2 regions of the Streptomyces sp. NBC_00647 genome follow, and region 2 is predicted to be linked to the other one. Evidence: riboswitches for the same ligand, from Rfam matches in the RefSeq annotation. Region 2 holds a riboswitch; the other holds the start of a gene.

Region 1 (7,135 bases), 2.1 Mb from region 2:
AGCTGGTCGCCGCCGCTTTCACCTACGCGGCCGAGGACGACCTCGCCCATCTCCGCAAGCTGCTCGGCCGCCGTACGACCGCACTGCGACGCCTCCGTACCGCCGTGCGCTGGTACGCCCCGACAGGCCAGGCAAAGGGCTGGCGCCTGTGGATCGAGGGCTGGGCCGCCGCCCTGCGCGAGCCCGCGCTGCGCGAGGTCACCCGCGATCTGGACAGGCAGTGGAAGGCCGCGATCACCGAGGTCATCGCGGAGGGCGTGGCCGCGGGCGAGTTCCGCTGCCCGGACCCCACGAGTGCGGCCCTCCGGCTCACGGCGCTGCTGGACGGCCTGGCCGTCCAGATGACGGCGTACGCGGGCGCCGTGTCACGGGCGCGGACCCAGGAGTGGGCGGACGAGGCCCTCGCCCGCGAACTGGGCCTCGAACGCGAGGCGTTGGTGGCGGCAGTGCGCTAGGGCTGGGCACGGTGCCCCATTCCGTGCGCCCGTTCCCGTGCGCCGGTTCCCGTGTGCCCAGCCCCGTTGCCCCGTCACGCGGTCCCGAGCCACTCCTTCGCCCTCACCTCACCGGTCGGCGCGGGTCCGCCCCGGGCGCCGTGCCCGACCCGCGCCCTACCGGCCGAGCCGGGCCGCCCGCACCCTCGCCGCCTGTGACGCCGCGACGGAGGTCCCGTCTCAGGCCACCGACTCGATGCGCATCTTGATGTCGTCCGGTGACAGGGCGCCCTTGGCCGCCACGTGGTCGCCCGAGGACTCCCCGCGCAGCCGCCGTCCGATCCACGGGACCAGGTACTCGCGCGCCCACTGGATGTTGTCGCGCCGCATCTCGAGCGTGCCGCGCGGCGGCAGGGGCGGCCAGGGCTGGTCCGGGTCGGCGGGCACGTCGAGACCGAGTACCTGTCCGGCACGGAGCGCCACCCGCGTGTGGCCCTCGGGCGAGAGGTGCAGGCGGTCGCCGTCCCAGGCGCGGCGGTCCTGGATCGTCTTCAGGGACCAGAGGTCGAGGACGGGACAGCCGTAGCGGTCCGCGATGGCCCGCACATGTCCGTTGTAGGTGGCGATCTTGCCGCGCAGATGCTTGAGCACGGGGACGCCGCGGGTGTCGAAGCCGGTGGTCACCATGACGGTGCCGACGGCGGAGGTGAGGTCGACGATCGCGCGCTCGAAGCGCTCCGCGACCTCGTCGGGGTCGGTACCGGGCCGGATGATGTCGTTGCCGCCCGCGCAGAACGAGACCAGGTCCGGGCCGAGCTCCTTGGCCCGCAGGAGCTGGGTCTCGACGATCTGGTCGAGCAGTTTGCCGCGTACGGCGAGATTGGTGTAGGTGAAATCGCCCTCGGGGCGCCGGTCCGCGAGAAGGACCGCGAACCGGTCCGCCCAACCGACGAAGGCCCCGTCGGGCCCAGGGTCGCCGACGCCCTCGGTGAAGCTGTCCCCCACCGCCACGTACGACCCGATCACTGATCTGTTGTCACTCTTCGAATCGTCTGCCACATCGAGCCATGATTCACCCTCGGATGTGAGCTACGCGACCGTAGGGAAGGGTTGACGTGCGGTGAGAAAGGCCACTGGCCAAGTATTGGTCAACTCCGGAATAGCTCTCAGATCAAGGCTGTTGAAGCAGCGAGCACCCACGGGCGGGGAACATCGCGCGAATTCGCGCCGCGGCGGTCACAGGCCTTGTACGGGGAACACCGAAGGCCGGACCCCGGGGATCGTGGGGTCCGGCCTTCGGAGTCAGTCCTGCCGTCAGGAGCAGGGCTTGGCTTCAGGAGCGGGGCTGGGCGTCAGCCGACGGTGACACCGTGCGCGCGCAGGTACGCGACGGGGTCGACGTCCGAGCCGTAGTCCGGCGTGGTGCGGACCTCGAAGTGCAGGTGCGGTCCGGTGACGTTGCCGGTGGCGCCGGAGACGCCGATCTGCTGCCCCGCGGTCACGGTCTGCCCCGCCGAGACGGACAGGGCCGACATGTGGGCGTACTGGGAGTACCGGCCGTCGGCGTGCTGGATGACGACCTGGTTGCCGTAGGCGCCGCCCCAGCCCGCGGAGACGACCGTGCCCGCGGCGATGGACTTGATCGTGGTGCCGGTCGGGACCACGAAGTCCACACCCGTGTGGTAGCCGCTGGACCACATGCTGCCCGCCAGCTTGTAGCTGGTGCCGAGGGTGGCGCCGTCGACGGGCAGGGTGTAGCCGGAACTGCTGCTGGCGGAGGCCGCGTTGGTGGCCGTGGTCGCCTTCTCGGCCTTGGCCGCGGGGGCCTTGGCCGCAGGGGCCTTCGTTCGGGTGGACGAGTGGGTGGCGCCGGCGGAGGCGGCCTTCTTGCCGAGCGACAGCTTCAGACCGGGGTGGATCAGCGACGGGTCGCCGCCGATGGCCGAGCGGTTGTCCGAGTAGATCTTCTTCCAGCCGCCGGTGACGTTCTGCTCGTCGGCGATCTTCGAGAGGTAGTCGCCGGACTTCACCGCGTACGTCTTCGTCGTGGCGGCCTTCTTGGCCGCGGGAGCGGCGGTCGCGGCCTTCTCGACGTGGTGCGCGACGGCGGTGGCCGGGGTCGCGGCGTGGGCGCCCGTGGCTCCCATCAGAGGCAGCGCGAGCGCGGCGCCACCGGTGCCGGCCACGGCGATCGAGCGGGTGAGACGCAGGGACTTCGGACGGCGATGCTTACCCTTGGCGGGCATGACGAATTCCTCTCCGGCGCCTGCGAGGTGAGCTGTCGGGTGCGGGCTGGAGATGCCCGGCCGCGCTGCTGCGCGGCTGTACCCCTAGCCTGTTCCGGAGACCGGACCAGGCACGGAACCTGTGGGTCCCCCGCTCCTGCCGTGTACGGGTGAGTGTGCGGATTCCGGGCGGCGGCAGGATTGGGCGTCCGTCCGGATTGAGGCAGAACGTAAGCGAGATGAGAGCGCGTCGACAACTATGTGCGGTTTCTGTGCGCTCGCCTTTCTTGATCCATGCGGGAATTGCCGTCACCCTCTGTGGAATGACGATCTTTACGGCCCCTCAACCCGCCCGGGAATGCGGGCCGGTTGAGAAATGGGGACGGCAACGCATCGTCACGAATATGACGCTCCTCACGCGACTCGTCCCACGGTGCCTTATTTCAGGGACAGTTGGAATGAAGGCGCTATTTCGGACAGAACAGTCACATGCGACGTCGGCGGATATCCATCACATCCAGACCCTCACGGAGTCCGGTCCGCACACCGCGGGGTGGCGATGCCCCCTCTAGGGCGATTTGAGAGCTTTCGCAATATTCATGCACTTATGTCGAGCCTCAGCTCGCTCGTCCGGAGCCATGCGGCCGGCCCGCATGGCGCCGCACCTCGACGCGGTGGCGCCGTACGTGATCCCCGGACCCGGTGCGGACGCGTCGGCTCGTCGCGCTCGGTGACGCGCGCCGTGACCGACGCGAGGTCGCTGACATCTCGCGTGACCGCCGCACGGTCGGTGACGTCGGTCTCGTGACCGCCGCTCGCCCCGGGAAGAGGCCAGGTCCGGGCTTCCGCGCCGATCTCGATCATCGGCTCCCGCGGTGCCGGACAGACCCCATCGGGGCCGACATGATCACGGGTGCCGCGCCCTGATGTGCCGCCTGTGGACAACTCATTGCCTCAGGAACCCATGTCGTATCGTCGAGAGCGCGAGCCGAAGACAACTGCCGACGCGCGACGCCGAGTCCAGCCGGGCGACGCCGCCGGCCGAATGGGAGGAGCCCCCGTGACGCAGCAGGTCCCGTCGACCGAGCCCGAGCTCGGCGGAGTGCGCAACTTCCGCGACGTGGGCGGACTGCCCACCGCGGACGGCCGACGAGTGCGCTACGGGCACCTGTTCCGCAGCGGTCACCTCGCGCACGCCACGGAGGAGGACGCCGCGTTCCTCGCCTCCCTGGGGCTCCACACGATCTTCGACTTCCGCAACGCCGCGGATCAGAAGCTGGAAGGCCCGGACGTCGATCTGCCGGGCGTGCGGAACGTGAATCTGCCCCTGTCCGACCCGGCCGACGGCAGCGAGTTCTGGAAGATGGTCCGCGACGGCGACCTGGACCAGCTGCACGCGATCCTCGGCGACGGCAAGGCCGCGAACCGCATGATCGGCTCGTACCGCAGGATCATCAAGGAGCGCACGGCCGAGCACTCCCAGGTACTGCGCGAGATGGCCGAGGACAGCGTGCCCGCGCTGATGCACTGCGCGGCCGGCAAGGACCGCGCCGGACTGTCCATCGCCATCACCCTGCTCGCCCTCGGCGTCGAGCGCGACGCGATCGTGGCCGACTACCTGGAGTCGAACGCCGCGCACCGCCGCTACAAGGTGCACCGCAACAACTCCTCGGCCTCCGCGTACTCCCCCGAGGTCATGGAGCTGCTCAGCCCCCTGTTCGACGCGCGCGCGGAGTACCTGACGGCCGCCTTCGAGACCATCGAGGAGACCTGGGGCAGCGTCGACGTCTATCTGGAGCAGGGCCTGGGCATGACGCCGGAGCTGCGGGAGCGCCTGCGCGAGCGCCTGCTGGACTGAGCCGCGCGCCGATGCGGGGCGTCCACCGGCTCCTCGCGCCGACGCCGGGCGTCCGCCGCTTCCTCTCGCCGGCCCGGGCGTCGGCCTGTCCGGCGCGCCCGGCCGAGGAGCTACTGGTTCTGCGCGCCCAGCGTGAAGAGCAGGTAGATGAAGGCCGCGAAGAGGTGGCCGACGGCGACATAGATGATCAGCCGCACCCACAGGGCGCGCGGGAACTTCTCCTCCATGGAGCGCCGGCGGGGTTCTGTGGGTTCGGTCATGACGTCTCTCCCGAGGTGGGGTGGCCGGTCGCCGCGCCGAGGCACAGCGCGGCGACGGGGCTCTGCAAGAGGGTGTGTACGAAGAGGAGCTCGGCCCCGTCGCGCTCGGCGGCCGCGATGCGGTGCGGGGTGAGCGAGTCGAAGTGGGCGCTGTCCCCCGGTGCGAGCACGTGCGCGGTGTCCCCGAGGCGAAGCCTGAGCCGCCCCTGGAGAACATACAGCCACTCCTCGCCGGGGTGGACGCGCACGATGTCGCCCTGCGAGCCGTACGGGACGTGCACGCGCAGTGCCTGCATGCCGCGGCCGGCCGCGCCGGCCTGCCAGTAGGTCCAGCCGCCCGCCGGGGCCGGGTCCATGTCGGCGGCCCGCACGATCGCGTCACGGTCGGCGACCGTCTCGCCGAGCAGTTCGGAGACCGTCGTACCGTAGACGCGGGCCAGTGTCAGCAGCATCGGCAGCGAGGGCTGGCGCTGCCCGGTCTCCAGACGGGAGAGATGGGCGGGTGAGAGTCCCGCGGCACGGGCCGCGGCCTCCAGCGTGAGGGAGGCGCCGCGGCGCAGCGCGCGGAGCCGGGGCGCCACGGCGTGCAGCTCGTCGGACGGCTCGTCGGCCGTCCCTGGATCGGGGCTCATAGCTCCATTGAGCCCGATGATTGCCTCCGGGGCAATTTTCTTGTCCCAGAGGCAAAGAGACCCGTGTCACCGTCGGCCCGCCGGAGAGTCCCGCCGTGTCACCGTCGGCCCGCCGGAGAGGGCGGGCCCAGCGGGTCTCAGCGGTTCGCCACCGCCTGCTTCACCAGCGTCTTCCCGAAGTCCCACATCAGCCCGCCGCCGCTGTGCGCGTCCTCCATCACCGCGGTGAAGGCCTCCACGAACCGGTCGACGTCGTGCTCGTCGATGACCAGCGGCGGGATCAGCTTGATCACTTCCAGGTGGTCGCCCGAGACCTGGGTGAGGATGTGGTGCCGCTGGAGCAGCGGGACGACGACCATCTGCGCGAACAGGCCCTTGCGCGCTGCCTGCAGCATGGTCCAGCGGCTGCGCAGTTTGAGGGACTTGGGCCGGCCGAACTCGATGCCGATCATCAGGCCCCGGCCGCGCACATCGCTGAGCAGCTCGTACCGGTCGATCAGCGCGGCCAGCCGGGACCTCAGCTGTTCGCCGGTGGCCCGGGCGTTGGCGACGATCTGGTCGTTCTCCATGACGGAGAGCACCGCGAGGCCCGCCGCCATCGCCTGCGCGTTGGAACCGAAGCTCGCCGAGTGCACGAGGACCCGGTCCATCGAGGAGTAGACCTTCTTGAAGATCCAGTCCTTGCCGAGGGTCGCGCCGACCGGCACATAGCCTCCGGAGAGCGCCTTGGCCACGCACACCAGGTCCGGTTCGACGCCCTCCTCGTGCTGGTAGGCGTAGAAGTCCCCGGTCCGGCCGAGGCCGGTCTGCACCTCGTCGGCGATGAGCAGTGCCTTGTGCCGGTGCAGCAGTTCCTGGGCGGCGCGCAGATATCCGGGCGGGGCCTCGTGGACGCCCTTTCCCTGGATCGGCTCCACGATCAGCGCGGCGACGTCGCCTTTCTTCAGCTCCCTCGCCAGGGCGTCGAGATCACCGAGCGGGACGGCGGTGTCGGGCAGCAGGGGTGCGAAGCCGTCGCGGAAGCCGTCCTCGCCGTTCACGGACAGGGAGCCGGTGGTCAGCCCGTGGAAGGCGTGCGAGCAGTACAGGATCCGCGGCCTGCCGGTGGCGTACCGCGCGAATTTCAGCGCGGTCTCGACGGCCTCCGTACCGCTGTTCCCGAAGAACACGCGGTCCAGGTGCGGGCTGTGGGTGAGGAGTCGCTCCGCGAGCAGACCCGGCAACGGCTGGCAGTCGAAGCGGGTGAGGTCGGCGAGCGAGGCGTCGAGGACGTCGTGCAGCGCCCGCCGGACGACGGGGTGGTGGCGGCCGAGGCCCATCACCCCGAATCCGGCGAGCATGTCGAGGTAGTCGTTGCCGTCGGCGTCCCAGAAATGCGCGCCCTCGGCCCGCTCGTAGACCTTGTCGAATCCGATGGTGTGCAGCATGCGCGGGAGCTGGTGGTTCAGGTACTTCGAGTGCAGCTCGTAGCGCTCGGCTCCGCGCTCGGCGAGGAGCGCGCCGAGGTCGAACTCCCCCTTCTGGGCAGGGTCGGTCATTCCTTCTTCTCCTTGGACAATTCATGTTCGGCCGGCACGTCGGCGGCCTTCGACAGCTCGTGGGCGGCCTTGGACCGCGCTTCCCTGACCGCCAGGCCGGCGCTGATCCGCCCGGCGATCTCCACGGGCGTGAGCCCGATGTCGGCCAGCACCTCGGCGCGCTTGGCGTGCGCGAGGAACTGCTCCGG
Region 2 (7,135 bases):
GCGCTTCCAGTCCAGATGGGTCGCCGGGATCTCCTCCAGGAAGCGGGAGGGCGGGTTGTACGAGGGCTGCCCCCAGGCACTGCGCATCGACGACCGGGTGAGGTAGAGCCGCTCCCGCGCGCGGGTGATGCCGACGTACGCCAGGCGCCGCTCCTCCTCCAGCTCCTTGACCTGTCCGAGGGCGCGCATGTGCGGGAAGACGCCGTCCTCCATGCCGGTCAGGAAAACCACGGGGAATTCGAGGCCCTTGGCGGTGTGCAGGGTCATCAGGGTGATGACGCCGTTGCCGTCCTCCTCGTCCGGGATCTGGTCGGAGTCGGCGACGAGCGCGACCCGCTCCAGGAACGCGGAGAGCCCGCCGGTGGTCTCGCCCTCACCGGTCTCCTGCTCGAACTCCAGGGCCACGGAGGCGAGTTCCTGGAGGTTCTCGATCCGGGTCTCGTCCTGCGGGTCGGTCGAGGCCTGCAACTCGGCGAGATAGCCGGTGCGTTCGAGGACCGCCTCCAGGATGGTGGCCGGGCCCGCGCCGGACTCGACGATGGTGCGCAGGTCCTCCATGAGCGTGTTGAACCGCTTGACCGCGTTGGTGGAGCGCGCGGCCATGCCGTAGGCCTCGTCGACGCGGCGCAGCGCCTGCGGGAAGCTGATCTTCTCGCGCTGCGACAGCGCGTCGATCATCGCCTCGGCACGGTCGCCGATACCGCGCTTGGGCACGTTCAGGATGCGGCGCATCGGGACGGAGTCCTCGGGGTTGGACAGCACCCTGAGGTACGCAAGGACGTCCCGGACCTCCTTGCGCTCGTAGAAGCGGACGCCGCCGACGACCTTGTAGGGCAGGCCGACGCGGATGAAGATCTCCTCGAAGACACGGGACTGCGCGTTCGTGCGGTAGAAGACCGCGACGTCGCCGGCCTTGGCCTCGCCCGCGTCGGTGAGACGGTCTATCTCGTCGGCGACGAACTGGGCCTCGTCGTGCTCGGTGTCCGCGACGTAACCCGTGATGTTCGAGCCCGCGCCCGCGTTGGTCCACAGGTTCTTGGGGCGGCGGGACTCGTTGCGCTCGATGACCGCGTTGGCGGCGGTCAGGATCGTCTGGGTGGAGCGGTAGTTCTGCTCGAGGAGGATCGTCGTCGCGTTCGGGTAGTCCTCCTCGAACTGGAGGATGTTGCGGATGGTCGCGCCGCGGAAGGCGTAGATCGACTGGTCGGCGTCACCCACGACGCAGAGCTCGGCGGGCGCCAGGTCGAACTCGCTGGGCGGCACGTCCACGGGGTGCTCGGAGGTGCCGACGAGCTCCCGCACGAGTGCGTACTGCGCGTGGTTCGTGTCCTGGTACTCGTCGACCAGGACGTGCCGGAAGCGGCGGCGGTAGTGCTCGGCGACGTCCGGGAAGGCGCGCAGCAGATTGACCGTGGTCATGATCAGGTCGTCGAAGTCGAGCGCGTTGGCCTCGCGCAGCCGCGACTGGTACATCGCGTACGCCTGGGCGAGGGTCTTCTCGAAACCGTCGGTGGCCTGGGCGGCGAAGTCCTCTTCGTCGATCAGCTCGTTCTTCAGGTTCGAGATCTTGGCGCTGAACGACTTCGGCGGGAAACGCTTGGGGTCGAGGTCGAGATCACGGCAGACGAGTGCCATCAGACGCTTGGAGTCGGCGGCGTCGTAGATCGAGAACGACGAGGTGAATCCGAGCTGCTTGCTCTCGCGGCGCAGGATGCGGACGCAGGCGCTGTGGAAGGTCATCACCCACATCGCGTTGGCGCGCGGGCCCACGAGCGCCTCGACGCGTTCCTTCATCTCGCCCGCGGCCTTGTTCGTGAAGGTGATCGCGAGGATCTGGCCGGGGTGGACGTTGCGCTCGCCGAGCAGATGGGCGATCCGGTGGGTGAGCACACGGGTCTTGCCGGAGCCGGCGCCTGCCACGATGAGCAGCGGGGAGCCGGAGTGGACCACGGCCGCGCGCTGGTTCTCGTTCAGTCCGTCCAGCAGGGCCGCCGGGTCCACGACGGGCCTGGGCGCGCCGTCGCGGTAGTACGCGTCCCGGCTCGGCGGCGCGTCGAACTTCCCGCCGAACAGATCGTCCGGAACCGACTCCGGTCCGTGATCGTCCTCGGGCGGCGGCGGGTGCTCGTCCTCGTGGGCCGCGGAGGGCTTGAGGTCCGCCAGGAAGCTGTCATCAAAGAGGCTGCTCATCGCTCTCCGAGTCTAGGCCGCCCCACTGACAGCCCGCCGCCACCCCGGGAACTCGACCGGAAGTCGTGACGCGGTGCCGGGGCGGACGTGCTCGCGGTCATGGCGCCCGGGAGCCCGTGACCGCGCATGACCGGCCGATCACCCCAGGTGAGGGACCGGCGGGGGCGGAGTCGGCATCCGCCCGGTCTCCGAAAGCGCGACGCCGCGGCGACGGTGAGTGCTCCCGAGGGAGTGCTCCCTCGGGAGCACTCCCCCCATGACGTGCGCAGGCGGCCAATGCGCCCACATGTGAACGGATCGCCGCGAATACGTCGCTGACGGCGGGACACATGGTCAAGGTCACGAAAATGTATCGGGCATATCGCACATCAACCTTCACACGGGCCACACCCGTTGGCTAGCGTGCGGAAAGGCCACTCGACCGCAACCGGCGAACGTCGCCGGGCCGAGCGGCCTCCGCCGAGTTCGGCACGCCCACGAGGCCGCCGGAGCCGGGGACCCACCGACCTTGGGGTGAATCGGTCCAACCGCCTTGTGGGGCACGGACCGTAGGGCAACCTTCCGGAACCACCCGCCCGAACCCGACAGCTAACTCGGTAGGCGGATGACGGAAGGAGTCGCCTCTCTTGGCGTCGCACCGCAAATGGCGTCCTTCGGGTACGCGTATCGCAGGCATACGGACCCCGGCCCTCGCGACGGCCGCCCTCACCTCCGTGGCCCTGCTCTCCCAGACGGCGAACGCCGCCCCCTCGGCGAACCCCAGGCCCAGCCTCGAAGAAGTCGAGAAGAAGGTCAACGACCTCTACCACCAGGCCGAGACGGCCACCGAGAAGTACAACGCGACCCGGGAGAAGACCGCCAAGCAGAAGGAGCGCGTCGACACCCTGCTCGACGACGTCGCCGAGCGCACCGAGAAGCTCAACACCGCGCGCGAGGAGCTGGGTTCGTTCGCCGCCGCGCAGTACCGCACCGGGGCCTCGACGCCCGGCACCGCGACCCTGCTGCTCGCGGACGACCCGCAGGACTACTTCGACCAGACCCAGCTGATGAGCCGTCTGACGACCCGCCAGAAGGCGTCCGTCGACGACTACGTCGCGGAGCAGGCCGCCACCACCAAGAAGCGCGCGGAGGCCACCGAGAGCCTCCAGTCGCTGACGGCCTCGCAGAAGGCGCTCAAGACCTCCAAGGCCACGGTGCAGCGCAAGCTCACCGAGGCGCGCGGCCTGCTCTCGACGCTGAACGCCGAGGAAAAGGCGCGGCTGGCGGCGATCGAGAAGAAGAAGCAGGAGCAGGCGGCGGCCAAGGCGGCGGAGCTGGCACGGCAGCAGGCCGCCGCCGAGAAGGCCGCCCAGCAGCAGTCGTCGGGCACCACGACCGGCTCGACGACCGGCTCGACGACCGGCTCGACGGCCACCGACTCCTCGTACGCGACGAAGGCGGCCAAGGCGCTCACCTTCGCCCGCACGCAGATCGGCAAGCCGTACGTCTGGGGCGCCACCGGCCCGGACTCCTACGACTGCTCGGGCCTGACCCAGGCCGCGTGGAAGGCCGCCGGTGTCAGCCTGCCGCGCGTCACCTACGACCAGGTGAACGCCGGCACGACGGTCTCCCTCGCCGATGCCCAGCCCGGTGACCTGGTCTTCTTCTACGACGACATCAGTCACGTGGGCCTCTACATCGGCAACGGCATGATGATCCACGCGCCGAAGCCGGGGGCGTACGTCCGCGAGGAGTCGATCTACTACGACGGCACCTCGGCGATCCACAGCGTGGTGCGCCCGGCGTAGACCGGAGCAAGAGCGAGGCCTCCCGCGGGGCACGCGCGCGTGAAAGCCGAGAGGCCCCACGCGCGCGTGCCCCGCGTTTTCGTGCCCCGCACGCGCGTGCCCCCACCGGGAACGGGCCCGTGGATCCCTAGCATCGAGCGCATGCCAGATACACCGGACATGCCGGACACTCCCTCGTTCCGCGCCTGGTGGGCGGAGCGGCCGCCCGCCGCCGGCGCCGCCGTCATGGCGACCGGCATCATCTCGGTCGGGCTGCAACTGACGGGCTACGAGACCCTCTCCCGGATCATGCTGGTCCTCGCGTCCCTCGCCTGGCTCGGGCTCGCCGCGGACTTCGCCGCCCGGCTGGTACGCGACCGGGAGCGATGGACGCGGCAGGCCGGCACACCGGCCGGGCTCACCGCCGTCGCGGCGACCACCTTGCTCGGCACCCGGTTCTCCGCACTGGGGTGGCAGGGACTCGCCGAGGCCCTGCTCGCACTGTCGGGCGCGCTCTGGCCGGTGCTGCTCCTGGCGGTCGTACGGCACTGGCGGCGTCGTATGGCGGGAGGCGTGTTCCTCGCCTGTGTGGCCACACAGGGACTCTCGGTCCTCGGCTCGACGATCGCCACGGCCGTGGGCGCGGACTGGCTCGCGCATGCCGCGCTGGTGCTGTTCTGGCTGGGGATCGTGCTCTACGGGGTGTCGTTCGCGCACTTCGACCTGTGGGAGGTGAAGCGGGGCGCCGGGGACCACTGGGTGGCGGGCGGCGCACTCGGGATCTCGGCGCTGGCCGGGGCGAGACTCGTCGCCGCGCACCATGGGAGCCCGTACCTGTGGAACGACGACGACCAGGGCGTCCTGCGCGCCACGACCGGCGCGCTGCTCGCGCTCGACCTCACCTGCTACTGCGTGCTTCTCGTCACGGAGGCGGTGTGGCCGCGCCCGCGGTACGACGCATTGCGCTGGTCGACCGTCTTCCCGATGGGAATGACGGCGGTGTCGACCCTCTCGGTCGCGGCCGCCCTCGATGTGTTCTGGCTGAAGGGACCGGGCCAGGTGCTGCTGTGGTTCGCGGTGGCGGCGTGGCTCGTGGTCGCCGCGGGCGCCGCCCTCGCCGTCAGGTCCGCGGTGCGGGGGTGAGGGGGCCGGTCAGGGCCGCGGCGCCCGGGCCGAAGGGGCTGATCAGGTCCACAGGACGGCGATGAAGATGTTCGCGACGGTCAGCAGCCCCACGAGGCCGAAGAGGCCCTTGTCCACCTTCTCGTCGTCCCGCTTCACGTAGACGAGCCCGAGGATCACGATCAGCAGCGCCAGCTTCACACCGATCTTGACGTTGTTGACCGTGCTGCCGTCGGCCTGGTTCAGCCCGACCAGGGCGACGCCGGTGACCAGCATGGTCAGGGCGCCGTGCAGCATCGCGGGGACGAAGCGGGCGGTGCCCCGGCCCATCGCCTTCATCTGGGTCAGGAAGCCGCCGAGGAGCGCGGCGATGCCGATGATGTGCAGGCCGACGAAGAGATGGATGAGTACGTCCATGGGGCCGGAGCCTAATCGCACACCTTGACGCCTCTTCCCACCGGGCCACCCCTCCGTCCCGCCCCCCCGTCCCGCCCCTTCGCTCCCCTCCCTCTAGTCACCGGGCCATCCCGTGTCATCCATAACACCGGAGCCACTCCGGTTGTCCGGGATTCGTCGCATCGGTCATCACCCTGCGTGAAGGCGGCGACGGCAAGCCAGGATCTCGGTCACATAAGGTCACCAGGCGATCCAGTAGGGACAGTTCCGTACATGGCGTTACCAACGCCACACTTTCAGGTTTAACGTCCTCCCCCAGGTGACCGGCTCCCCACCGCCGCCCGGGCCAGGGGCGGCAGTCGGACACCACCGCCGAGAAGGTCCGGCGGCGGCCCCGCTCCCCCTGTGTGAGCCGCCGCCGGACGTGTCACCGCTTGACCGCCTTCGCAGGACGGTCGTACGGAAGGATGTGGGCCCTCGTGGCAGCGCACCGCAAGACCAAGCAGCGCTCGATCGGCGGAAACACGGCCCGCACAGCAGTCACCATCGCCCTCGCGGGCGCGGCGACGGCGACCGGCTTCGACGGGATCGGGCATGCCGACCCCCAGCTGTCCCCGACGCAGGTGAAGGCCAAGGTCGACAAGTTGTACGAGGAGGCGGAGGCCGCCACCGAGAAGTACAACGGCGCCAAGGAGAAGGCCGACAAGGCGGAGACGCACCTGGACACGCTCCGCGACGAGGCGGCGCGCAGGCAGGACCGGCTCAACTCGGCGCGGGACGCGCTGGGTTCGATGGCGGCCGCGCAATACCGCAGCGGCGGACTCGACCCGGCGGTGCAACTCGCGCTCTCCGACGACCCCGACCAGTACCTGGAAGGGGCCGCGCTCGCCGAGCGGGTCGGCACCCGGCAGTCGGCGGCCGTCGCCGGGGTACGCAAACAGCTGCGGGAGATCGAGCGGTTGCGCGGTGCCGCGCAGGTCGAGCTGACCTCGCTCACGTCACGGCAGAAAGAGCTGAAGCAGCAGAAGAAGACGATCAACGGGAAGCTCGACGCGGCACGCCGGCTGCTCTCGCGGCTCACCCCCGAGCAGCGCACCCAGTACGCGGAGCGGGGTGCCGCGGGCGAGCAGCAGCACGTCTCGCGCTCGTCGGCCCGCGGACCGGTCCAGGCGGCACCGTCCGGCGCCACCGCCGCGGCGCCCAGCTCCCGGGCGGCGGCGGCCGTCTCCTACGCCTACGCCAAGCTCGGCAGCCCCTACGTCTGGGGTGCCACCGGGCCCGACGCCTTCGACTGCTCCGGACTCGCCCAGGCCGCGTACCGTTCCGCGGGCCTCTCGCTGCCCCGGACCACCTATGCCCAGATCAACGCCGGCCAGCGGGTCTCCCGGTCCGAACTCCGCCCCGGCGACCTGGTGTTCTTCTACGCCGGGATCACCCACGTGGGCATCTACGTCGGCAACGGGCAGATGATCCACGCACCGAATCCGTCGGCACCGGTGCGGGTGGCCCCGATCGACGAGATGCCCTTCGCGGGTGCCACCCGGGTGGTGTGACTCCCCCGCGTCGCTCAGACCAGCCGTCGCGCCGTCGCCCAGCGCGTCAGCTCGTGCCGGTTCGACAGCTGGAGCTTCCGCAGCACCGCCGAGACATGCGACTCGACC

The links. A riboswitch is a leader RNA that binds a small molecule or an ion and turns the genes downstream of it on or off. The one in region 2 is predicted to bind cyclic di-AMP.
Region 1: linked by a shared signal. The riboswitch ahead of OG788_RS36705 (peptidoglycan DD-metalloendopeptidase family protein) and the one ahead of OG788_RS27530 (NlpC/P60 family protein) in region 2 are both predicted to bind cyclic di-AMP.

Annotation. Positions count from the first base shown of each region.
Region 1 is NZ_CP109040.1:8,365,619-8,372,753, reverse strand. It holds gene OG788_RS36715 (TetR/AcrR family transcriptional regulator) at 1-455, shown strand, start outside; gene OG788_RS36710 (SGNH/GDSL hydrolase family protein) at 675-1,460, opposite strand; gene OG788_RS36705 (peptidoglycan DD-metalloendopeptidase family protein) at 1,787-2,680, opposite strand; cyclic di-AMP (ydaO/yuaA leader) riboswitch at 2,685-2,842, opposite strand; gene OG788_RS36700 (tyrosine-protein phosphatase) at 3,720-4,517, shown strand; gene OG788_RS36695 (DUF6126 family protein) at 4,628-4,744, opposite strand; gene OG788_RS36690 (helix-turn-helix domain-containing protein) at 4,774-5,409, opposite strand; gene OG788_RS36685 (aspartate aminotransferase family protein) at 5,547-6,947, opposite strand; gene dxs (1-deoxy-D-xylulose-5-phosphate synthase) at 6,944-7,135, opposite strand, start outside.
Region 2 is NZ_CP109040.1:6,233,998-6,241,132, reverse strand. It holds gene pcrA (DNA helicase PcrA) at 1-2,190, opposite strand, end outside; cyclic di-AMP (ydaO/yuaA leader) riboswitch at 2,638-2,809, shown strand; gene OG788_RS27530 (NlpC/P60 family protein) at 2,817-3,977, shown strand; gene OG788_RS27525 (tellurite resistance/C4-dicarboxylate transporter family protein) at 4,119-5,099, shown strand; gene OG788_RS27520 (hypothetical protein) at 5,142-5,495, opposite strand; gene OG788_RS27515 (NlpC/P60 family protein) at 5,954-7,027, shown strand; gene OG788_RS27510 (LuxR C-terminal-related transcriptional regulator) at 7,042-7,135, opposite strand, start outside.